Regions from separate parts of the Paenibacillus sp. 276b genome, predicted to be linked through region 4. Evidence: riboswitches for the same ligand, from Rfam matches in the RefSeq annotation. Region 4 holds a riboswitch; each other region holds the start of a gene.

Region 1 (6,137 bases), 1.2 Mb from region 4:
CAAAGTTCGTTATGGATATCTGGATCAGCATACCAAGCTCACGCCTGGAAAAACGATTCGTGATGTGCTTAAGGATGCGTTCCTGCCCTTGCTTGAGTTGGAAAAAGAAATGATGTCTATTACGGATCAGATGGCAGACGCCGATCCGGACAAGCTCGAATTGTTGCTGGAAGAAATGGGTGACATTCAAGAGCAATTGGAGCAAGGTGATTTTTATCTGATCGATGTGAAAGTGGAAGAGATGGCGAATGGACTTGGATTGTCCGCCATCGGTCTAGATCGTGATGTGGCCGCGCTTAGTGGTGGTCAGCGTACGAAGGTATTGCTTGCCAAGCTTTTACTGGAGAAACCCACAGCTCTTTTGTTGGATGAGCCGACGAACTATCTCGATGTGGAACACATTGAATGGCTGACGCGTTACCTGAAGGATTACCCGTATGCGTTTATTCTGATTTCGCATGATACAGAGTTTATGAATGAGGTCGTTAACGTTATTTATCATCTGGAATTTGCCAAGTTGACGCGTTATGCAGCGAACTATAACAAATTCCTTGAAATGGCCGACATGAATAAGGCGCAACATATTGATGCTTATGAGAAACAGCAGGAGTTTATCAAGAAGCAGGAAGATTTCATTCAGCGGAACAAAGCCCGCGCTTCCACTTCCGGTCGTGCCAAGAGCCGTGAGAAGCAGCTCGGCAAGATTGAACGGATTGATCGTCCAGACGAAGCGGCCAAACCCACATTCAAATTCAAGGATGCCCGGGCGAGTAGTAAAACCGTCTTTGAGGGTATTGATTTTGAAATCGGATATTCATATGCATTATTGCCTAAAATGACGATGACGATTGAGCGTGGCGAGAAAATTGCCATTGTTGGATGTAACGGTGTAGGTAAATCCACACTGCTCAAGACGATCTTGGGGAAAATCCCACCAATTAGCGGTAAGACTTTCTTGGGGGACTATCTGGAAACAGCTTATTTCGAACAGGAAGTACGTGCAGGTAATATTACCCCGATCGAAGATGTGTGGAATGAGTTTTCTCATCTGACACAGAATGAAGTCCGGGGCCATCTCGCACGTTGTGGATTAAAAAATGAGCATATCACCCGCCCGCTTAACGCACTTAGTGGTGGTGAACAAGCCAAGGTTCGTTTATGTAAGCTTCTGATGCGTGAAAGTAACTGGATTTTGTTCGATGAGCCCACAAACCATTTGGATGTAACCGCAAAAGCAGAGCTAAAACGTGCCCTGCAGGAATTCAAGGGTACCGTGCTGCTCGTATCCCATGAACCTGAATTTTATGAAGGTTGGGTAACCAAAACGTGGGATGTTGAAGCTTGGTCCGACAAACAATAGTTTCTACGAAATTCTTCGCACCAGAAACAGCAACTTCGTTAACTACATGACTTCAGCAATGGTGAACAACGTAATTCATGGAAATGTACGGTGACAAAAAAAGGTGTCTATGGTAACATAGGCTACAGCTTCATATGAACACTAGGGGGGCCGCACGATGCGGCTGAGATGGAAGAATGCGATTCCGGACCCTTTGTACCTGATCTGGATCATACCAGCGTAGGGAAGTGGCGCGTTTCAGCTAATGACAAAGAGCTTTATCGTTGACTTTGCGATATGGCCTGCAAGATGAATCATGCAGTTCTATGTATACAGCGTTGCGACTATGGATGGTTTCTATAGTTGTTGTGCGTTATGTATAGAGTAATTGCATGCGACAGTCATTCAGTTGATCCATGAATTTTAAATTCGTGGCCACTCCCCTACGGGAGTGGCTTTTTTGTTGTTGTATATCAGCTTAAATCATGCAAGAGGAGGGCGAATAGGACGGTAATCTTCCACGAACATGTAATAACAAGATCATTCGAACTGCATGTGGTTTCACCAGGTACAGGAGACTTGGACTCTTTTCTGAATATTGCTAAGGGTATATGGCGGTGGGTCGATTATATCCACATTCGGGAAAAAAAGCTGACCCTTGAAGAACAGATTTATTGGGCGCAAGGTCTAAAAACACAAGGTGTTCCATCTGACCGAATCATTATGAATGGCTCAGATCAGCTGGATCAATATGCTTCAATTGGTGGTGTGCATTGGGGTCAAGCGGTTATTCGCAGCTATGATAAGGATGAGTTGAGGAGAGTCGATCGGCTGCGCGTAGGCATATCGGTTCATTCTCTGGAAGAAGCAAAAGTTGCAGAAGAACAGGGAGCGGATTATCTCTTTTATGGGCATGTCTATGCTTCAAATAGTAAACCGAATTGCGAACCCAGAGGGCTAAGTGCGTTAGCTGAGGTATGCTCTAATGTTTCGATTCCCGTGATCGCGATTGGCGGGATTAGTCCTGAGAATATTGCTGCCATTCGAACTGCTGGTGCTAGAGGAGCCGCTGTAATTTCAACGATTTGGACGACCGATAAGCCGGAAGTAGCTGCCGCTTCATTGCGACAGGCGATCACGGATTCAGAAAAGTACGCCGAACCAAGGAGATGAGATCTTGAGAGAGGAAGCAAGAAGTCGAAGCAGGAATCGTTCAGGCTATCATCCAGGAATCGTTTCGGGAAGTAAAGTTGGAGCGGAAGTTCGAGGCAAGCTTCATGCAGAAACCATTATTGTAGGTGGAGGAGTTATCGGATGTGCCATCGCATGTGAACTCGCTACTCGAGGCCATGACGTTCTTCTGGTTGAGCGGGCGCGGATCGCTGGGGGAACTTCCTGTGCAGCCGCAGGCATGCTTGCTGCTGATAGTGAGGAATTCACTCATGCTGTAATGGCAAAGCTTGCAAGGCAGAGCAGAGCTTTGCTTCATGAGCAGAAGGAACGGATCAGTTCGCTTAGCGGAGTGGAAATGGGGCTGCAACAGCATGGATTTATTACTCCTTTTCGTTCATACAGTGAGGTCAGCAGTTACAAGAATGATCGTAGATCGTCTACCTTATCTACAGAACATATTTGGTGGGATCGTATTGCTGTCCAACAGGAAGCTTCATGGTTAAACAGGGATACGTATGGAGCATTTTACAGACCTTCCGAGAGCGAGGTTCTTCCTGTCAACTTAACGCAGGCTTATGTCAGATCGGCTCAAGCCATGGGTGCAAGGGTGATGGAAGGGGTACAGGATGTCCGTTTGCATACGAATGTAAACGGTGTGCAAGGAATCGAGACTTCAATAGGAACGATGACATCGAGAAATGTAATTATTGCTACAGGGTTACATGGTGAAGAATTGATGAGACATGTAGGTCTGAAATCGCCTGTTTTACCAGTAAAGGGGGAGATTGCAGCCGTGCAGTTTTCTCCCCACCATGCCGGGTACAGGCCAGACAAAACGGTGTATGCAGAGGATATATATATTGTTCCCAAAGCCAATGGAGAAGTATGGATCGGTGCAACAAGCCTTCCTGGAAGAACAGACATGAAAGTTTCGGTACAAGGCATTCAGAAGTTGCTTGCAGCTGCAACAAACTGGGTACCTGGCATGAAGGAAGCACATTTTATCCAAGCGTGGGCTGGTGTCCGTCCTTCGACTCCGGATGGATTGCCCTATGTGGGGGCTTGTGATAGTGTACCGGGTTTATTCGCTGCTTTTGGACATTATCGTAACGGCATATTGCTTAGTGCAATTACAGCCAGCCTTATGGCTGACTTGATTTGTGGCAAAACCTCGGAAGAACTGGGGATTCAGGACCTTTGTCCAGAACGTTTGAACATAAAGGAGATGTTGCAGTGAACATCATTGTCAACGGACAAACCATGCAAATTGAAGATAGCTTAAATCGTGTAGATAAATTGCTCCATTCATTTAATTTGCAAGTAAAAACCGTCGTGGTTGAATTGAATCGGCAAATTTTAACGCGGGAATATCATGAAACGACGGCGTTAAGAGACGGAGACCGAATTGAAATTGTACATTTTGTGGGAGGCGGTTGAATTATGTTGAGGATTGGAAATTATACGTTTGAGTCTAGATTGCTGCTGGGTACAGGCAAATTTTCGGACTTGGAAGTGCAGAGCCAGGCGGTTGAAGCCTCCGGTACGGAAGTATTAACGTTCGCGGTTCGGCGTTTGAACTTGGAAGATCGGAACAAACAGCACTTTCTGGACACACTGGATTTGAAAAGATATACCCTGCTTCCCAATACAGCGGGTGCTGCAACAGCAGAGGAAGCTGTGCGAATCGCTGAACTAGCTCGGGCTTCAGGACTTTGTGATATGATAAAAGTAGAAGTTATCGGCGATGGAATCACATTACTTCCTGACCCAATTGAAACCTATAAAGCTTGCGAGATCTTGCTTGAAAAGGGCTTTACGGTACTGCCTTATATCTCGGACGATGTTATTCTGGCCAAGCGATTGCAACTACTCGGCGTACATGCTGTTATGCCTGGGGCTTCACCCATAGGGGCGGGGAGAGGAATTATTAATCCCTATAATCTGGAGATTATTATTGAACAAGCCGTCGTTCCTGTTATTGTGGATGCAGGACTTCGAGCACCTAAAGATGCTGCTCATGCGATGGAGCTGGGAGCTGACGGTGTATTGTTGAATACGGCTGTCTCCGGATCAGGAGATCCGGTAAAGATGGCGAAGGCCATGCGAATGGGGGTTGAAGCAGGCAGACTGGCTTATGAGGCAGGCATGATTCCCGTTAAGCGCTATGCAGCAGCGAGTAGTCCGGCGGAAGGAATGATTCATACATGACTAATCAGACACGATCTTCTGAACAGGGAGACCGCTATTCCAGACAGGAACGGTATGCACCTATCGGTAAGGAAGGTCAGCATAGATTGAATAACAGCAAAGTATTAATTGTTGGAGCGGGCGCGCTTGGTACGGGTATTGCGGAAACATTGGTACGTTCAGGAATTGGCCATATTACTATTGCAGATCGTGACTATGTGGAGTGGAGCAACCTACAACGACAGCAATTATATATTGAGCAAGACGCCATTCAGCGAATGCCCAAAGCGATGGCAGCGAAGAAGCGCCTATCTGACATTAATTCTAACGTTGAGGTTGTAGGCAAAGTGATGGACGTCAGAGTAGATGAACTGGAAGAACTGGTTCAGAACGCAGACTTGATCATGGATGCAACAGATAATTTTGATACCCGGCTATTAATAAATGATATGTCTCAGAAGTATCGTATTCCGTGGATTTACGGAGGATGTGTGGGCAGTTATGGAATTACCTACACGTTTCTGCCTGGAGAAACGCCTTGTTTAAACTGCTTGTTGGGTGAGGTTCCGTTAGGTGGGGATACCTGTGACACATCAGGCATTATCCCTCAGGCGGTGCAGATGGTTACGGCTAATCAGACTGCCGAAGCAATGAAGCTTCTCAGTGGTAATTCAGGTGCACTGAGACGCAAGTTGTTATCATTCGATGTGTGGAGAAATGAATACATATCCATTAACGTCGACGGTGCCCGAAAAGAAGATTGTCCTTCCTGCGGAGTAAAGGCTAACTATCCGTACCTCTCTGCCTCAAACCTGGAAAAAACAGACGTATTATGTGGTAGGGATACGGTACAGATTCGCCCTTCACGGCGGATGAATCTGGATTTACAACATACGGCTGATCGTCTCGGCAAGTTGGATGAAGGCAAAGTGGAGGTTAATCCATTTTTGGTTTCTTTTACAACAGGAGCAAACAGGATGGTCATTTTTCAGGATGGTCGTGTCCTTGTTCATGGAACAAAAGACACGGCAGAGGCGCGTACACTGGTTCACCGGTACTTTGGTTAGAGAAAAATCAAATGAATGTTCCGCGTCCGTTCCTTCCGGGAATGGACTTTTTCATTTTACGGCATGATAAACATACAACAATGCTGCGATGCACAGTGGTCACAAGGATGTGGAGACCAAGTGTAGTTTAAACCAACAAATGTAGCAGCGTACAAGACAGGCCGGGTGAAAAAATGAAAACATCCATATTACTGGTTGGCAGGGGCGATCTGGTTTCTTTTATTCAAGGCATACTGTGTGCAGAAGGGTACCAAGTCGAGAAAATGGAATGGACAGATCTGAACCGTATTTCTGAACTAACACTCACGAATCTCAATATGATCATATTAATGAATGAAGGATGTCACGAAGATACCCTGAAAAATGGACTA
Region 2 (6,137 bases), on a different contig from region 4:
TCCTGATTGCATCAGGTGGTGTTGGTGGTGCCATTCTACCTTTGGTTACAGGCTGGAGTTTGGACCATCTGGAAGTTAACCAGTCGGCGTGGATGCTTGCCATTTTTGCAGTTGGTCTGCTGATTATCAGCGTGATCGCGTATCAATGGCAGCGCAGGCATACCGTGAGTTCAGCATCGTAATATCTACCGAACAGAAGATAAATTAAATTCCATTAATCATAACTGGTAAAAAGATAGGCTTCGTAGCGTGAATGCTACGAGGTCTTTTTTGATTTGAAAATGAACAATTACTTCTTTATCTTAGTGCAGTGGACGATTGCCCAGGAAATACTTTCAGATGCTCTAAATCGGAACTAACGTTATTTAGGTTGTAGGGACTACACTCCCTTTATCCTTAATGAATTTACCGAATACATATCGAACGAGTGGTCCCAGAATAATAATTTGGTAAGGAAGCGCCAGGCTGAAATTACGAGCAATCGTATGAAGATACGTACTTAGTACGGATGCTCCATTTAACTGATTCGCAAGATAAGCGGAAATCATTCCGTACAAGGACATGATCAGAACCATTCCAATGACCATGAAAAATGACATAGCCAGCACGCCCAGGATTTTGTTGGACTTGTCAAAAGGTAAGGAAAATGCAATTTTTCGCGCTACAGGTCCGACAATAAAGGACTCCACCAGAAATGCAATGACAAAGCACAATATGAACTGAAGCAATATTTCAAGCGCGGACATCTTGCTCAATAACCCATTGTGCCATAAATTGAAGGCCATCATGACGATGACCATTCCTGTGCACATCATCATTCCAAAAATAATCTGTTCTTTCTTCGTTGTTGGCAATTCTCTCATCCTCTCTGTTTACCTTCGTAATTATAGAGATGACGAACCCCTCCTCATAAGTGAACATTCTGTGAACAATTATAATTTTTCCAAATTAAAATCCTATTTGACAACCTCGTAGTACAGCCCTATGATATCCCTTAAAATGGTAGAAAAGATTCAATGCATATAAGGAGGATTTGGATTATGAGTTTTCAAAAGCGCATTGACCACGTCGGCATTGCCGTTCGTGATCTAGAGACCACGCTGCGTTTCTATACGGAGATTGTTGGTCTTGAATTGAAAGATCGGGTAACCCACACCAACGGTGTCATTCAGCTCGCCTTTCTCGGCTTCAACGGAAGCGATGAGACTGAGATTGAGTTGATTCAGGGATACAGCGACAAGCTGCCTTCCGAAGGTACGGTGCATCATTTTGCTATCCATGTCGATGACCTTGAGTCTGAGTACAACCGCATTAAGGCAACTGAGGCCGAGTTTATTGATGGAGAGATGATTACACTGCCTAACGGTTACCGTTATTTCTTCATCTATGGACCCGAGAAGGAATGGATCGAGTTCTTCCAGCGCTAAGAATTGGAGCTGATTTAATGAACATTTTAATTACCGGCGCAGCCGGAAAAATTGGACGTGACTTGTCCCAACACTTGTCAGAAGCATTTCACCTGCGACTAACGGATTTGAATATCGACAGACTGCATACGTATCAAGGGACAAGCCATGAGATCATGACACTTGATGTGACAGATCCCGAAGCCTGTCAGCACGCTTGCGAAGGCATGGATGTGGTTGTACATCTGGCGGGAGATCCTTCCCCGCATGCCGGATTCTATGAATCGTTGTTGGACATCAATATCAAAGGTACATTTAATGTATTCCGTGCAGCTAAGGACCAAGGTGTGCGGAGAGTCATTCTGGCAAGCAGTGCACAGACGATCGAGGGGTATCCCATTGATGCTCAAGTCTATCCGGACATGCCGACACGCCCACGGAATTTGTACGGAGTTAGCAAATGTTTTGGTGAATCGCTCGCTTCCTATTTTGCATATACCGAAGGTTTACAAAGTGTAGCAATACGTATAGGTGCATATGATGATTTCCAACCGGATGGACCCGCGCTGGAGGCAAGGGATATGAGCGCGTATATTAGTCCGGCTGACTTGTGTGATTTGATGTTCAAAGCAATTACAACTACAGATCTGGAGCCCTTCACCATACTGCATGGGATCTCGAATAATCGGTTTAAACGATTGAATCTGGAAACCACTCAGAAACAGGTAGGCTATGACCCGAAATCCGATGCTTTTGCACTCAGTCAGATTTCCTTATATGATTCGCCACGATAATTGTTGAAAATCACACATCTAGAGAGGTCGTTATACGCATGTATAATGGCCTCTTTGATTCATTCATACGTGCCCCTATCCAGTTCCTGACTGGACATGCGTGGGCCTCTGGCCTATAATTACACCTAGTAATGCCCGTAACTTCATAGTTTCCCAGGGGAGTCGGAATAGGCCGGCTGAGAGTGTATCCCACCAAGATACTGACCCTTAGACCTGATCTGGATCATGCCAGCGTAGGAATCGGAGTATATCGAATTGGCCCAGCCTCTTTGCTGAGTGCCACATCTCTAACGCCTGCACGCGTCCCGGATTAACGGGGCGCTTTTTTAATGTTCTTTTATATAGCCAGAGAGCTAAAAAAAGTGACGTCATCCGGATCATAGCTGGTATAAATCTGTCGATTTATGCAAGAAGCTTGGATATGAAGCCAAGGAGTACCCCGCGCCACTGGCCGGACAACATGAAGGAGAGAAATGAAGATGAGATGGCGTAAAATGATGGGCCTAATGCTCTTGTGCGTACTACTTGTGGCTGTGGCCGCATGTGGCGGCAAAGAAGCTGCACCTTCAGGAGAAAATGGCAGCAGCAACACCGAAAACAGCAATGAAGGTGACAACGCAGCCCTCAAGGACATTAAAGTGGTGCTGGACTGGACACCAAATACGAATCATACCGGCCTGTATGCGGCTGTAGATCAAGGTTTTTACAAAGCCGAAGGCTTAAATGTCGAGATTGTACAGCCAGGTGCCGGAGGCGCGGATACGATGGTAGCTTCGAACGAAGTGCCTTTTGGCGTAAGTTATCAGGAGAGTGTAACCCAGGCCCGCACACAGGGCGTACCGCTCGTGTCCATCGCTGCAGTCATTCAGCATAACACGTCCGGATTTGCCGCTCCGGTGGACCGGAACATCAAATCCCCCAAAGATTTTGAAGGTAAAACCTATGGTGGCTGGGGCTCCCCGGTGGAAGAAGCTGTGATGCAATCCATTATGGAAGGCGAAGGCGCCGATGTATCCAAAGTAAAAAATATTAGCATGGGCGATGCAGACTTCTTCACCGCTGTGAAACGCGATATCGACTTTGCCTGGATTTTCTACGCATGGACGGGCATTGAAGCCGAACTGCGCGGCGAACCGATCGACATGTTATATGTGAAAGATTATTCCGATGCACTGGACTACTACACACCTGTACTCGTTACCAATGAAAAGACGATTCAGGACGATCCCGAGTTGGTTAAAGCGTTCTTGAAAGCGACTTCCGAAGGATATCAATATGCGATTGAACATCCCGAAGACGCTGCCAACATTCTGATCAAGGCCGTACCGGATCTGGATAAGGATCTTGTACTCGCAAGCCAGAAGTGGCTGAGTCCAAAATATCAGGATGACGCACCACGCTGGGGTGAGCAAAAGCAGGAAGTATGGCAGAACTACACGGATTGGATGTTTAGCAAAAAACTGCTCGATAAGCAGGTAGATGTATCCAAAGCATATACAAACGAGTTCTTACCCCAATAAAATTATCCATATAAAACGAACTTAGTATTTACACGATGACGAAGAGGACAGAAATAACGTGAAAAAGCGAAGCGTTCGCCTTTATCACCGGATTTTCCCTTTGGAGAAGGGAATCAAAAAAATCTGGGGATAACAGCGATTGGAAGGTTATTCTGTCATCGAAGTGGCAAGTGTAACAGTCATTAGTTCATTTTATATATTTCGAAAGGAAAAGTGATCTCTCATGGCAAGCACACTACTTAGCATTCAAGTCATTCCCAAAACGCCAAATGGCGAAAATTCCTATCCTTATGTTGATCGTGCGATTGAAGTCATTCAGCAGTCTGGCTTGAAATATCAGGTTAATCCACTCGATACCACGATGGAGGGAGAACTAGAGGAACTGCTGGAGGTTGTCCGCAAAATGCACGAAGTTCTCGTGGAAGCTGGCAGCCCTAGCATCATCTCACAGATCAAAATCGCCCATAGCCCAAGTGGCTTCAGCATGGACACCCTGACGGAGAAATATCGCTAATGCATGCCTATTGGAAAAGCGTATGGCCGCCCTTTGTGGCGGTTATTCTCTTTATAGCGATATGGCAGGGAGCCGTCTCCCTGTTCCATATTGAGAAATGGATGCTGCCTGCGCCTTCGGACATCGCCCATGAAGCAGCATCCCAGGCCGAGCGACTTGGTATGCATGCATGGGCAACAATCCAGCTGACATTGATTGGGTTTGCAGCAGGTACACTTGTGGGATTACTGATTGCGATGGTGCTGCATCTGATTCCATTTTTGAAATCTGCACTCTATCCATTACTTATTCTTAGTCAAAATATACCGACCATTGCGCTTGCTCCGCTCTTGCTGATCTGGTTCGGATTTGGGCTGCTGCCCAAACTGATTACCATCATCCTGGTCTGCTTCTTCCCGGTGGCTGTAGCTGCCATGGACGGGTTGACCCGCACCGATGCGGCGATGATGAACTATATGCGCATGGCTGGTGCAAAACGCGGCCAAATTTTCTGGAAGCTCGAACTTCCACATGCATTGCCCTCGGTGTTCTCGGGGATTAAAATTGCCGCTACGTACAGCGTCATGGGTGCGATTATCGCCGAATGGATCGGTGCAGATAAGGGCATCGGCTATTATATGATGCTGCAAAAATCAGCCTATCGGACGGATCGTCTTTTCGTGGCAATCATGATTATTGTGGCATTGAGTCTGCTGCTCTTCCTGCTCATTGCGCTACTGGAGAAGCTGCTCGTACGCTGGCGTCCACAAAAGCGATAACTTTGAAATATGCACCATATAAAGGTTAGGAAGTGATGACAAGATGACACCCGAACACAACGAGCGGGTAGCTGCGCCGGATGAAGGTAAAACCACTCCAACGAGTAGCGGAAGTCCTGAGTATGGAACCGTGGCCTTACCTGCACATCATTCATCACCAGCGTTGGAAGTATTAAACGTGAATGCTTCGTTCCGAGAGCGACGCAGCACATTGCCCGTTCTGGATGGTCTGTCCCTGACCGTGGAACAAGGAGAATTCGTAGCCATCGTGGGCCCTTCCGGCTGTGGCAAAAGCACCCTGTTTCACATCATCGGCGGTCTGCTGAAACCTCAGGAGGGCCAAATCCTGATGAATGGTCAGGATGTCACCGGACAACGCGGCAAGATTAGCTATATGCCGCAGCAGCCTGCCCTCTTCCCATGGCGTACCATTGAGGACAATGTGCTGCTTGCAGGTGAAGTGTCTGCGGATGCACCACCCCGAGCAGAGGCGCTTGCAGATGCCCGGAAGTGGCTGAGCAGTGTCGGACTGGCTGGGTTCGAACAAGCCTATCCGCATATGTTATCGGGCGGCATGCAGCAGCGGGTTGCCTTTCTGCGCGCCCTGCTCAGTCCGCAGGAGCTGATGCTGCTAGACGAGCCTTTTAGTGCGCTGGATGCACTGACCCGTAGCGACATGCAGCGCTGGCTGCTCGATATCTGGGAACAGAACCGCCGCTCGGTGCTGTTCATTACGCATAATATCGAGGAAGCATTATTGCTTGCGGACCGTATCTATGTTTTATCAAATCGGCCTGCGGCTGTACTTCACGAGGTCGATGTTCCCTTTGATCGTCCACGTCGCGAAGCGATCACGGAGGAATCTGCTTTTCTTGAACGGAAACGGCAGATTTCCCAGTGGATGAGAGAAGAACAGCAGAAAACCCGCCTATCTAAATAGTGCGGGTTTTTGAGTTATTTTTTCCCTAAAATGGGTGATCCAAGACAAACTATCCTGCGTATCATTGGTAAAAGACAAAAAGGAGGGGTCAATCCATGCAATCAACCGCTTTTGCACCCTTGATCGATGCCCATCTTCACCTGGACAAATATACACCTGAAGAACAACGTGAGATGCTGCATTCCTTCCCATCCCAGCAGGTTGA
Region 3 (6,137 bases), on a different contig from region 4:
TTTGAGGTCGTTTTTGAATTCAGCAAAATATCTATCAAATGACGTATAGTGGACGTGGGCATCGCCAATTGTCTACTGAACCAGCCATCCGCTACCTTGGTATGCTGTGCTACATCCTGTGCCTTAACCCAAAGCAATGCTGGACGATAAGTGGACGATTCCTTGTTCCAGACGCGCGGGGCAATGGACACGCCATACCAGTCCTTCGTCGCTGCAACAATGAACGCCTGCTCTTTCAGGAATGCCCCTGAAGACCATGTTGCCTGACTTCCGGGAAACAGGTACAGCTTGCTGCCCGATTGAAGCTTGAACGTTTGTGGAATGGATTTCGTCAGGCTTCGGCTTTCTTTGGAGGTATACCAGCCAGGTATCCAGAATTCAGTGTAATCGCTACCTTTTAGTTTGACCCATTCCCCGCGAACAGCGTCGATTTGCAAGCTCCCTTGAGCGGAGCTATACCCGTCTATGTCCATCCGATCAGGGGAAACACTGCTCTCGACCACTTGGCTGTAAATAGGTACTCCCTTTGCAACTGTGACCTTATCCCCCTTTTTATAATTAAGCTTCACCGATAGCACTTGCGTTACTGAACCCGAACCTTGCCCCTCCAGCGCCCTGGCATGGTTGTACAACAGCAGTCCCCCCGTAACCAGCACAACTAAGACACCAGCAGCGATATTCCATGGGTAGCCCGTCCATTGCCTTTTACGCCCCGTCTTCACGTCAGTCCACTCCAATCATTTGAAGTTATTTCCATTTAAGACGTTTTGAACTAGGAAAAGTTACTGTTACTCCCAAATATATTTACAAGGTACGAAATAATTACAGGTCTCACCTTACATCCAATAGGGTTGAATTATAAGGGAATGTGGTTCCCAATATATAAGCAGCCGTTAACATGATGATAAAATACCCCATAAACCATACATCCGCTCGGGAATACCCGATCTGAATGTAATAGGTCCGGCTCCCGCCTTCCTTGAATCCTTTTGCTTCCATCGCCACCGCCATACGTTGCGCACGGCGAATACTCTGGGCAAGTAGTGGAATTGCATATCGTTTCAGTATGCCGTATACATTCCAGCGGGAACCATGCTGCCTCGTTCCCCGAATGCGGATGGCATAACGCAGCGTCTGGAATTCATCCAGCAAAATCGGAATCATACGCATAGCCGCCAGAAAACTATAGGCATACTTGGGTGGGAGCCTCCACTGCTGCATGAGGGAATAAAAGAGACGGACAGGCTTGGTCGTCAGACCGAACAACAATCCAGCTGCCGCCATACTTAGAGAACGAAATCCTAGGTGCAACCCGCGGTAGAAGCTCTCTTCGGTAATATGAATTAATCCCCACTGAAACCAGGTGGTCTCCCCTTTACCAAACATGATCATACCTGTGGAAGTTGATATAAATACCAGAATGAACGGAGATGCATACAGCAATAATCTGGGCCATGCGTGACCTGTCCAGCCAAGCAGTAAAAGCATGACAACTGCTACATTAGCCATTACATTCAGATTGTGAACAAGGATGACGAAGATAAACAGCAATGTCAGGAAAATCATTTTCAACCCCGGATTCACCGCGTGAAGCCAAGTCTCACGATGAGGAAACGAGAGCTGCATCCGTTAACCTCCCCTCATGCACCGTCCAGATCCGGGTGCAATAACGCTTCACGATTTCACGGTCATGTGTAACCATCACAATGGCGGTCCCTTCACGTCGCAGCCGTTCCAGCTGTGATAACATGGCAAAAGTATTCCGCGCATCCTGTCCAAAGGTAGGTTCATCCAGTAACAAAATACGCTGTTCCCGTACCAGAGCTGATGCTACACTCAGTCGTCGTTTCTGTCCCATCGACAATTGGTATGGATGCCTACCGGACAGCTCACTCAGTCCGAATTGCTCCAGCATATTATCGGTTTTGATACCTCTTTCTTCGGCAGTTAACTTGCCGCTCAGCAAGGAGAATCCCACTTCATCCCGGACTGTATTGGTCACGAATTGAAATTCAGGATTCTGGAATACAAAGGCAATGTGATCTGCAAGCTGCTCGGTTTTTCCGGCCGATTGTCCTTCCACAACATAATGACCTGTCGTTTTTAGAATATTCATCATGGATAGCAATAACGAACTTTTACCTGCCCCGTTAGCCCCGACAATCCCCACCCAATCTCCGTGCCATACCTTGGCCTGTTCCACCTGAATGAAAGGTGTTTTTCCGCGCCATCCGGTGAATTGCTGCATTTCCAGGGCTGGTTGGGGCTGCGCAGAAGCTCGCTCCTCCTTGTTATCCATACTTTCAGTTTCTGTTGCCCCATAACGAATAAACTCTCCTGTGACCAACGTCTGTGCTTTCGTCTGCCCTCGCTCTTCCCAAACTCCTGGATACCAGATTCCGTATTCCCTGAGCATATTCCGCTCATCTGTAAACACCTGATTCGCCGGGCCATCTGCCACAATCTTTCCTTCAGGCGACAATACGATGATTCGGTCTACCCACTCGACGATTTCATTAATTTTATGTTCTACGATAATGAGTGTTTTGTCCTGTGCAATCTGTTTCACCGTTTCCCATACTTGAGAGGTTCCTTCATCATCCAGCAGTGCCGTTGGTTCATCCAAAAAGAGTACGTCTGGCTCCATGGCCAGAATCGAAGCCATCGCAAGACGCTGCTTCATGCCCTGTGACATGGATTGAATGAGTGTTCGATTATGTTCAAAGCATAACCCCACCTGTTCCAGATATCGATGAATAAGAGCAGACATCTGCTCGCGTGGAATATTCCGGTTTTCCAGTACAAAAGCAATCTCTTCATCCGTATACGACATACAGAACTGGGTATCCGGATCTTGAAAAACAATGCCGGGCTGCTCAGGAACCTGAATATCATCACATTTCATCGGAATCTCCACAGATCGCGGAATCAGACCACTCAGAATTTGCAACAAGGTTGATTTGCCAGAGCCGCTTGGTCCAAGCAACAATACTTTCTCCCCTTGACGCACAGAGAGAGACAAGCCTTGGAACACCAAGGCCTTCTCTCCCGGGAACTTGCATCTTAGATTCGTAACACCTACCGCTTGCACATTCTCCACTTCATTCATCTAGTCCAGCGCCTCATAATCCTGCTTCGACACCGGTCTAAGGGATCGTGTTACACCTGTAAGCTCCAGCGCTTTGGCGAGATAATAGGTGAATACACCCGCAATCAGAATACTTCCAATGAAGCGGAATCCGATAAACAGCGTGTAGTTCCAAGCTGTGAGGGAATCAATGTACCCATACTGATAATCGAGTACAAGCGAAGCCGCTGCTGCACCAATAGCCGCAAGGCAGGTAACGAACAGATTGCTTTTCCGATACAGAAATGCGGCGAAGAAGATCTCTGCACCCAGCCCTTGCAGCAGCCCATACACCAGTGTCGACATGCCCCACTCACTACCTAGAAAAGCACTCACCGTTGATGCCGCAACTTCGGCCAGAATGGCTACACCCGGCTTGCGAATAATTACAAAGGCAAAGGTGCCCGCCATGAACCACATGCCGTAAATCATCTGCTCCGCATGAACGCCGAATGGCTTCATCAGATCATATGTAGGTCCCCATATTTTGTAGATCACCCCAAAGACTACCGCAATCACAATTGTTACCAAAATATCGGTTAACTTCAATCTGTTGCTGCCTACTGCTGTTGACATGTTCTCTACTTCCTTCCTCTGTTTCCCTAGATTTATAAAAAAAACAATAAAACAAACAAAAAAAGCCTCCCCGGTTCACAGGCAGGCCATACGCACAGTTTACAATTCTCACGATGCAACGCATTAGGCAGATATAGAGAAAGAAGAAAACAAACGACACCATCCCCGTCACATCAGAGAAATCCCGTTGCAACCAAGAAACGCTGACATTTATGTTCTATCCCTTATCACTTACCATTGCTCATCGCAAATTCATGTTCTCTACGCTGGCATTACCCAGATCAGATATACGGTCAGCAGCACAAGGCCGCTCTCTCAGCCCAACTTCATTGAGCACCCGGTTCACTTATTTCATTGCTTCTACTGTACAACACATGGGTATTTGTGACAATCCCGATAAGAAAAAATCAGTTTAAACTAGAAGAAAGAGTGATTAACTATATGTCTCATTTATGCGTCATATACCTCTGCTTCAAGAAATAACGTCTCTGTAATTCGTTACATCTCAGAAAGGTGCAAATGAGAGCGAATAACGTGTGCCAGGCTCATTAGACCAAGATAACGCGAACAAGGGATGTCCCCGTCATATTCATGACTTATAGGACATCCCCTTTAATTGTTATGCTTCATATCCTTTAGAGGAAAATTATTGAGAACCGGTATGCTCTGTTTTAATATTGTGTATTCCCGGATTGACTTGTTTTGCCCGATGCAAAGCCTTTAAACAAGGTCGGTACTTTGGAGTAACGGGTATTTGTAATTTTCCCTTGCGATGTACTGCTGTCCGTACGCATAATGGAATCTTTGACATTGGAAATGTCCGAGTTGTCTAGCGTCATGTTCACGGCGAAGGTTGTTCCGCCATTCTGACGTACCAGCTTGCCAATATCGTCTGCACGGAAATTTTTAATGTTAATCGTTCCGGCTGCATTCATTTGAAATACTTTATCATAGGCCTTGTAAGCTGCACCACCAGTGATGTTAACCGTTCCGGCTGATTTCAGAGTCAGAGCGTCCTCACCGACATCCTCCCAAATCACATTTGATATCGTGCAGTTACCATAACAATGAACACCGTCAGCTGCAGGTGAACCGATAATCACATTTTTGAGCGTGGCGCCTGCCTCCAACCGAAATACCGGCTTCTGATCTTCCGCTTGAGATCCATCTCCCAGGGTGGAAGGGTTGGCTACATACGTTTGGCCTTTGCCATCAAAAGTTTCTCCCTTGGCTACAATAATCGTTGAGTTTACAACAGTAGGTGCAGCAAAAGCCGGAATTGCACCTAATAATGAAGCGACCAGACCCGCAGACAGCAGCAACGTCAACACTTTTTTCATAATTTAAATCCTCCCTTATTCTGATGAATTGGCGTACAAGCATAAGCTTGTCCTCAAGGAACCGATCAGAGGTGCACCTCTGGCTCGGAACCTACCCTGATCCTACCAAAAAAGGGATGTTACGATAATAATCATTAGCTTAGATATAGAAACGACAGCAGTATGCCTGTGTTCTCGGCATTTTTTGCATCGTACTCCATTGTGTAATGTGCCGATCTCAACTTCGGGTATGCTGTATTTGTATCTGTAAATCAAAAGTACTATAACAAAAAAAAGAAACCCCTAATCTATAAAAGACAGGGTTTCTCTACAATCTGTAAGATTCCTATAGTTCTTCCTCAATATTATTATTCGTTGATTGAAGTGTGTAAAGTGGGGTCATGTCTGTGAATTCATTCACGGTTTCAAAAGTAACTGTTCCAGTCTCCGAAACAACCATTTTGAAGACAACCCAGTATCTTTCGCTTCCGCTTCCTTCAGAAACGATAAACTCTGCACTTGGTGTGGCCACCGCCCCATTGAATACTTCAATTTTAGCACCAGAACTCTTAATTGTACTTACTCCTGAGTAATGATGTACATAGAAAGTATACGTGCCTGGAAGAAGATGACGAATTGTTGTTGTTTCTGGTCCATAGGACGTGACATCATCCAAGTCCAAATCAACTAAAACTTCTCCGTCGTAATAGTATTTCTTGTCACCATAATACGTATGGAAAATGTCACCCGAACCTCCAGGACCGATAAGATGGGAGTCCAAATCAACCGGATCTTTACCCCAAGTTAAAACGATACGTGTTTCATCTTGAGTAGGAATCTCAATAGCGGTTTGATTCTCATTTCTGTTTTCCACATTTAAAGCCGATACACCAATTAAAAATGTTTTAATATATTTTGTATTTCCTCCGCCCAGTTCACCTGTATATATGCCAGGGGGAAGATAAATCTTATAATTTCCATAGGAGTCTGTCGTTACTGATCCTACAATTTCGCCAGATTTGTTATCCAGACCTTTTCTGAAATCAATTTGTAGATTTGCAACTGCACTCCCAGCAACATCCTTAATGTGGCCACCGAAACCCGTAAGCTTGATT
Region 4 (6,137 bases):
TGCAATCAGGTTATTTTTATCCAACACAATTTCTTTGGAATCAGGAGCGATCATCAAAAGACTTGGAAAATCTATAATATGCTCTTGTCTTTCCAGCATGGAGCGAAGCAAGATTTCAATGTAGTTCAGGATTTTGGGCACAAGATGGTTCCAATCCGGTTGGTCAAGATGGAAGTTTCTCCACATGTTCGAGATTTGATGGATCATGCCAAAACCAAAAATAGCCCCTTCATAAGCAAAAGGTTTTAATTCTTTACCAAATACCTGTACCAGTCGTTCAGATAACCAATTTAACTGTATGCGAGTCAAGTTTTTCAGATCGCATTCTCCAGAGTAGAAGCCTGTCCAGAATAGCTCCACAACAAGCTTTTTTTCTGGCAAAATCATCGGCACCATAATCTGATCCACCAGTAAATCAAAATCGGAAGCATAGCTTTGGCTCTCCAAATCTTTGCGAATCATCATATCTTCCTGTACACGTTGCTCCAGAATGGCAAGAATACAATCATCCTTCGAGCCAAAGAATTTATAAAATGTTCCTTTGGACACACCTGACTCGTCTAGGATCATTTGTATGGAGGTGTTGGTCACTCCATGTTTCCCAAAGAGTACAAGCGCTGAGTCCAATAACATTTGTTTCCGCTTATTCATAAGTTCCCCCTGGATGATTTAGGTGGTTCACGTTACGATATCTAGTAACCTATTGCAAATCCACTGCAAACATCATATGTTCCTTCCAAATCCCCTTGATTTTAATATTCTGCCGGTCCGTCTCCTGAAAGCCCGCCTTGCGAAGCACTCGAATCGATCCGGCATTGTCAGGCAGCGCACCTGCCTCCACTCGTTTTATACCCGCTTCATTCATAGCAAAATCCAGTGCTAGCTGAAGGGCTTCACTCATATATCCCTTGCCATTCTGCACCTGATCGAGCACATAACCAACAATCCATTTGGTGGTGGAATCCAGTTCAAGCTCGAACAGAGAGATCTCCCCAATAAGCTCATGCGTATGGTTCAGAAAGATCCCGAAAGAGTACCGTTTCCCCTCTTCCCTCGCCTTGTTCCAACCTTCGAGAAGGGCTACTTGGCCCTCCAATGTATAGAATGTATCCGATCGTTCGCTTGCCGATATTTCTTCGAAAATAGCCCGGTTACGGAACTGCAAATCCAGTAGCCCAGCAGCGTCTTCCACGTTCAAAAATCGTAAATAGATGCGTTCTCCACGATTGTCCATCTGTATGTTCATCCTTATCTCTGGTTGTAGTAGATTGCATTCATCAGAAGTACGAGAGTTGCCGTTTATAAGCCATATCCCAGAATAGATATTCAAATTCAACACTTCTTCTGAATATGTCTTCAATGGCCTCCAGTTCCTGCTCGGTTTTATGTTCGCATAATGCATCCAGTGTATCATAGAACCATTCGAATGAGTCGCGGAATTCATCACTTGCATAATTTTCGATCCAAGTCTGATAGAAATTGCCCTCTAATGAATCTCGATATTGTTCTTTTAATCTTGTGGCATAGTCGTAATACGTCCACGCACAAGGGAAAATGACGGCGATGATTTCAGCAACCCCACCTGTTTGTGCAACACTCATCATATTCGACGTATACGCCTTGTTGTAAAGAGAGGGTTTGACAGCATGATTTTCATCCAGCGTAATCCCAAATTCATTCATATAATTTCGATGCAAATCCATTTCTTCGTACAGAATAGCGTGTTGAATCACCGTAAAGTTCGTCATCAGTTTTTCATCTGTCGCCTTCACCGCACCCATGGCAAAAATCTTCGCATATTCAATCAGATATGTATAGTCCTGAAGAAGATAAAACTTAAACGCTTCTTGATCCAGTGTGCCTTTCCCCATTTCATGTAAAAAAGGATGGTTGTATCCATCTTCCCATACGGTTCTGGACTTATCTTTTAACGTTCTTGAAAATGACATGATCATTTCTCCTTATATTAAAATTATAATGTTCCCGCTTCACATCCAGCTATCGCGTTCTGTCATCCAAAATGCAGACCAAAAAGCCCTTGTCCTATTTTCGGCAAGGGCAAAATAACATGAGTACATGTCATTTGCTCCCTACGTCAGTATTAACTAACAGGTTCAAAGGGTCAGGTTTTAACCTTCTCAACTGCGAACAGTCCCCCTGCAAATAGCTCAGGCTTATTACAACATGTGTTTTTCCAAATGTCAATCCATTCCTATTAATCTTCAAGTTCCCCTAAATCTTCTTGCAACTTCTTAAGTCGGGTGCGGATATCCTTAATCATACTTTGCAATTTGTTTAACTCATCTACCCATTTTTGCTCATTAGAGACGTTCGTCGCTGAATTTGAATGATACGCCGGAGACGTCTTTAACTTGTTTAAATCCGATTCGTAACCCCTCCGCTCTTCCTCGGCTTTTGCTAATTCCTCCTCGGTGATGCCAATCTGGTGCTCCAGATAAATAATGTCTGATGAGTTACCGTGAGTTAAGCGCTGTGAATACGTCATCGTTCACCTCATTTCTGATGATCCATTGCTTTTCCAAGGTCATATGGCTGAATATCGATATCCAATTTCATACCCAGAGCCAATTTGGCAAGTTGACTTCCAATAAAAGGCCCCATCGTTAGCCCAGACGCACCAAGCCCGTTGGCTGTGATTAAGCCATTCCAACCAGGAACAGCACCCATTACCGGAAGAAAACCTGGTGTAAACGGACGGAAACCTACTCTTACTTCCTGAAACGTGCTATCGGCTAAACCTGGAGCCAGTTCCAATCCTTTATTCAAAATTTCCTGCATTCCGCCTGCGGTTACTCTTATATCATAGCCTTCAATATCATTTTCGTGAGTCGCCCCGATCACAATCTTCTGTTGATCAAAGGCTAACAGATATTGATCCGAAGGAGGCATGACCACAGGCCATTTCCCAGTGTCTTCTCGATCATGAACCTGCAAATGCATAATTTGCGCCTTCTGATAATGAACCTTAAAATCAATGCCCAAGGGCTTCAACAGTTCACTAGCCCAAGCGCCGGCACACACAATAACCTCGTCAGCCGATATGACTTGACCGTCAACAACCACTCCAGTTACTCGGTCCGATTCATATTGAAGTGTCGCGTCCCCATTAATCAGGACCGCTCCATTTCGCTGTGCCGATCGGATTAAGGCATCACGCAGTGCACGTCCATCGATACGCGCAGCACCACTGATGTAGACGGACTGAAAGTTCTCCTCCAGGAGAGGAAAACGCTCATGGGTTTCTTTTGCATCCAGACGGGTAATATCGGCAATCTCCGGTGCATCTTCTTTACGAAGGTGTGCTCGCTCCTGCATCTTGTTGATTTTCTCTACTTCCGTATGAATACTAAGAGCACCCACTTGAGCGTAACCCGTTTCCGTTTCCCCTTCACTCTTGAGTTCTTCAATCAAACCGGGATAAAAACGTGCACCAGCCTTGGCAAGCTGATACCAATCCTGATTACGGCGCTGAGATAACCAGGGACAGATGATCCCGGCAGCAGCATCCGTAGCCTGCCCTCGATCTTTCCGGTCTATAATAAGAACTTCCGCACCCCGTTTTGCCAATTGATATGCTGTGGAAGCCCCAAGAATTCCTGATCCTACGACGATGACTTTCTTCATGACTGCATCCCTTTCCTAAATCACTGTATCCATTATAGCGTATACTGTTTGGTCTGATAATGGCAAGGCATCGACATGATGATACATAATCCTAAAAGGTTTTCGATAAGTCGTTCATCGAAGTAAATAGTTCGTTTAAATTAATGTTATTTATGTAATATAATTCAAATCAGGTTTCTTTTAACTCTGTATCCGCGCCATTTACGCACACGACCTTTAACGAAATGAGGAATAACACAACGATGCCGAAACCTAGTACGGGGAATTCACTGGATACCGATATGCCGCTTATGATTACAGGTCAAAACCAGCTGACCGTAGATGAATTAATGAATTGGAACGGCCATTCACGGGATTACAGTATTGTGCAGTGTATCGGGGGAACAGGGAAAATTGCAGCCCAAAATCATGAGTTTTCGATTCGGAAAGGAACAGCTCTTATTATGTTCCCGGAGGTCACATACCGTTACGACAATCTGAGTGATTCATTGTTGTTCGATTGTTTGTCCTTTAATGGCTATTTATTGCCCCGGTTTCTGCATACCTTGCAGATCGGGGAGCTGCGCGCCTTCAAGCCGGATGGGATGCTTCATATCCTGTTGCATGAAATAACGTTGGCGCTACAGTCCCGGCACAAGGATCAGATCTGGCACGTATCCGCATTGCTATACATGCTACTGGTCAGGTTAACCATTGATGGAGATCGTTATGGTGCTTATGAACGCTCGGATGCCCGATTAAAGCTGGGTGGACTGGTTACTTTTATCAAGCAAAATTATGATCAGGATATCTCGCTCTCCATGCTGGCTCAGCAAATGGACGTCACCGAACAGCATTTGAATCGGATATTCAAAAAGGAATTCCAAATGACTCCGCTTGATTATCTGACACGGTATCGGTTATTGAAAGCCAAAGAAATGCTCGTCCATGACGCCGGAATAACGGCCCACGAGATTGCCCGGGCTGTTGGTTTCAACAGCGCCAGTTATTTTGGATCCGTATTCAAAAAATATGAAGGAATCTCCCCTATCGAGTTACGCAAGCAATACCAGAGTTAAAGGATTTCCATCGTGATCTCTGCCAGCGAGGTTAACCGCAGATCATACTTCGAGAATTCCAGATTATGCGTTACCTCGTTAGGCACAATGACACAGCGAATCCCCGCGGCTTTGGCTGCCTTCAGTCCATTCGGTGAGTCTTCGAACACAACCGCTTCGGATGCCCCGATCCCGAGACTCTCCAGGGCGAGCAGATACAATTCCGGGTCCGGTTTAACCCTCTTGACGTCCTCGGCTGTATGAATGACATCGAATAGTTCGAAAATGCCGAGTGTGCGCAAATAACCATGAACCCAATCCCGGGTAGAGCTGGAAGCAACGGCAAGTTGAATTCCCTTTTTACGGGCAGACCGGAGCAACTCATGCACGCCTGGAAGAATTGCTGCCTGTCCCAGGTATGCTTCGTATTTCTGTTCAGAGAGCAACTTGATATGATCGTGATCGATCGGTTTTTGCAGCGCTTGCTCCAGGTATAGAAAAGGATGAAATTCTTCAAACGATGTTCCTACGTTTTTCGACCAAAGCTCCAGCCCAAGTTCAAGTCCATGCTCTTTATAAATATCGCGAAAAGCATAGAACCAGGGAGTCTCCGTGTCCACAATAAGTCCATCAAAATCCAAAATAAAGGCTTTTACCATTCCGCTTTTCTCCCTCCAATGATCAGCCGATTGGCGGGAAAATGGGCTTAGAAGCGTGCAGTCACGTCCGGACGGGTAACATTCATCGATAAAAAGTGACAGGTGCATCCCGTTCCGGCTGGTGACTGTCCAACAATTCCAGCCCGGATCTCCCCCTCTATCGGCATGCCGAAATATCGAATTAATTTCCACTCCACCCCATCGGGTGAATAAAAAAATGAAATGCAGTCCTCCACTTTGCGTATGCGCAGATAAGGATTCGTTACGGGAACTTCAACCGAATTGCAATCGTCGGATGAACCTTCCTTCGTTACTACCGACACAATGGTAGCTGCTTTTCCATCATACTCAAAACAAAGCTTGCACCAGTTTCGTTCATCCGCCATCACCATCAAACATCCGGAATCATACTGATGTTGCATGTCCACGGTTAGCTGGGTCGTCATTTCAAAATCGTTAGGCACCGGCATCGACAGAAATGGCGCGGTTGCACGGATGTGTTTACCCGCTGGGTCCTGGAAAAAGTCTGTATCAGCCTGAGCTTCTACAATTAGAACGCCTTGATCGGTATAAGACCAGGTCTTCGGCTCATTAATCCAGTTCATTTGGTTTCTTGTTTCTGTTGCAAATACGTTTGTCATTTCTATGCCTCCCAGGTTCATTTTCTGTATTATATATTCGTTCGTTATACAGAAAACCCCTTCTCCTACATATTTTTGTAAGAACTGATCACTTGGGAGTGTTTCTGGGGATCAGGGAGGAATAACATAATGACCATGAGTACGATGTAAAATAT

What was found. Region 4 has a riboswitch for thiamine pyrophosphate ahead of tenA (thiaminase II). Riboswitches for the same ligand answer to the same signal wherever they lie in the genome.
Region 1: another riboswitch for thiamine pyrophosphate. It lies ahead of BLV50_RS09130 (thiamine phosphate synthase); the one in region 4 lies ahead of tenA (thiaminase II).
Region 2: another riboswitch for thiamine pyrophosphate. It lies ahead of BLV50_RS22735 (ABC transporter substrate-binding protein); the one in region 4 lies ahead of tenA (thiaminase II).
Region 3: another riboswitch for thiamine pyrophosphate. It lies ahead of BLV50_RS10965 (ECF transporter S component); the one in region 4 lies ahead of tenA (thiaminase II).

The regions. Positions count from the first base shown of each region.
Region 1 covers NZ_FNRR01000001.1:2,157,662-2,163,798, reverse strand. Annotated here, with positions in the region: gene BLV50_RS09135 (ABC-F family ATP-binding cassette domain-containing protein) at 1-1,360, shown strand, start outside; TPP riboswitch at 1,494-1,603, shown strand; gene BLV50_RS09130 (thiamine phosphate synthase) at 1,895-2,512, shown strand; gene thiO (glycine oxidase ThiO) at 2,517-3,749, shown strand; gene thiS (sulfur carrier protein ThiS) at 3,746-3,949, shown strand; gene BLV50_RS09115 (thiazole synthase) at 3,953-4,720, shown strand; gene BLV50_RS09110 (ThiF family adenylyltransferase) at 4,717-5,766, shown strand; gene BLV50_RS09105 (winged helix-turn-helix domain-containing protein) at 5,940-6,137, shown strand, end outside.
Region 2 covers NZ_FNRR01000005.1:113,211-119,347, reverse strand. Annotated here, with positions in the region: gene BLV50_RS22755 (MFS transporter) at 1-182, shown strand, start outside; gene BLV50_RS22750 (DUF2798 domain-containing protein) at 366-854, opposite strand; gene BLV50_RS22745 (VOC family protein) at 1,041-1,427, shown strand; gene BLV50_RS22740 (NAD-dependent epimerase/dehydratase family protein) at 1,445-2,200, shown strand; TPP riboswitch at 2,346-2,458, shown strand; gene BLV50_RS22735 (ABC transporter substrate-binding protein) at 2,680-3,720, shown strand; gene BLV50_RS22730 (thiamine-binding protein) at 3,944-4,234, shown strand; gene BLV50_RS22725 (ABC transporter permease) at 4,234-4,992, shown strand; gene BLV50_RS22720 (ABC transporter ATP-binding protein) at 5,036-5,932, shown strand; gene BLV50_RS22715 (TatD family hydrolase) at 6,028-6,137, shown strand, end outside.
Region 3 covers NZ_FNRR01000002.1:17,978-24,114, reverse strand. Annotated here, with positions in the region: gene BLV50_RS10980 (outer membrane protein assembly factor BamB family protein) at 1-722, opposite strand, end outside; gene BLV50_RS10975 (energy-coupling factor transporter transmembrane component T family protein) at 832-1,626, opposite strand; gene BLV50_RS10970 (ATP-binding cassette domain-containing protein) at 1,601-2,647, opposite strand; partial or broken gene BLV50_RS33780 (ATP-binding cassette domain-containing protein) at 2,669-3,019, opposite strand; gene BLV50_RS10965 (ECF transporter S component) at 3,110-3,703, opposite strand; TPP riboswitch at 3,945-4,055, opposite strand; gene BLV50_RS10960 (pectate lyase) at 4,375-5,043, opposite strand; gene BLV50_RS10955 (S-layer homology domain-containing protein) at 5,369-6,137, opposite strand, start outside.
Region 4 covers NZ_FNRR01000001.1:982,149-988,285, reverse strand. Annotated here, with positions in the region: gene BLV50_RS04320 (TetR/AcrR family transcriptional regulator) at 1-651, opposite strand, end outside; gene BLV50_RS04315 (GNAT family N-acetyltransferase) at 701-1,234, opposite strand; gene tenA (thiaminase II) at 1,278-1,949, opposite strand; TPP riboswitch at 2,071-2,169, opposite strand; gene BLV50_RS04305 (hypothetical protein) at 2,216-2,506, opposite strand; gene BLV50_RS04300 (NAD(P)/FAD-dependent oxidoreductase) at 2,515-3,645, opposite strand; gene BLV50_RS04295 (AraC family transcriptional regulator) at 3,888-4,703, shown strand; gene BLV50_RS04290 (HAD family hydrolase) at 4,700-5,341, opposite strand; gene BLV50_RS04285 (DUF1349 domain-containing protein) at 5,389-5,982, opposite strand; gene BLV50_RS04280 (MFS transporter) at 6,048-6,137, opposite strand, start outside.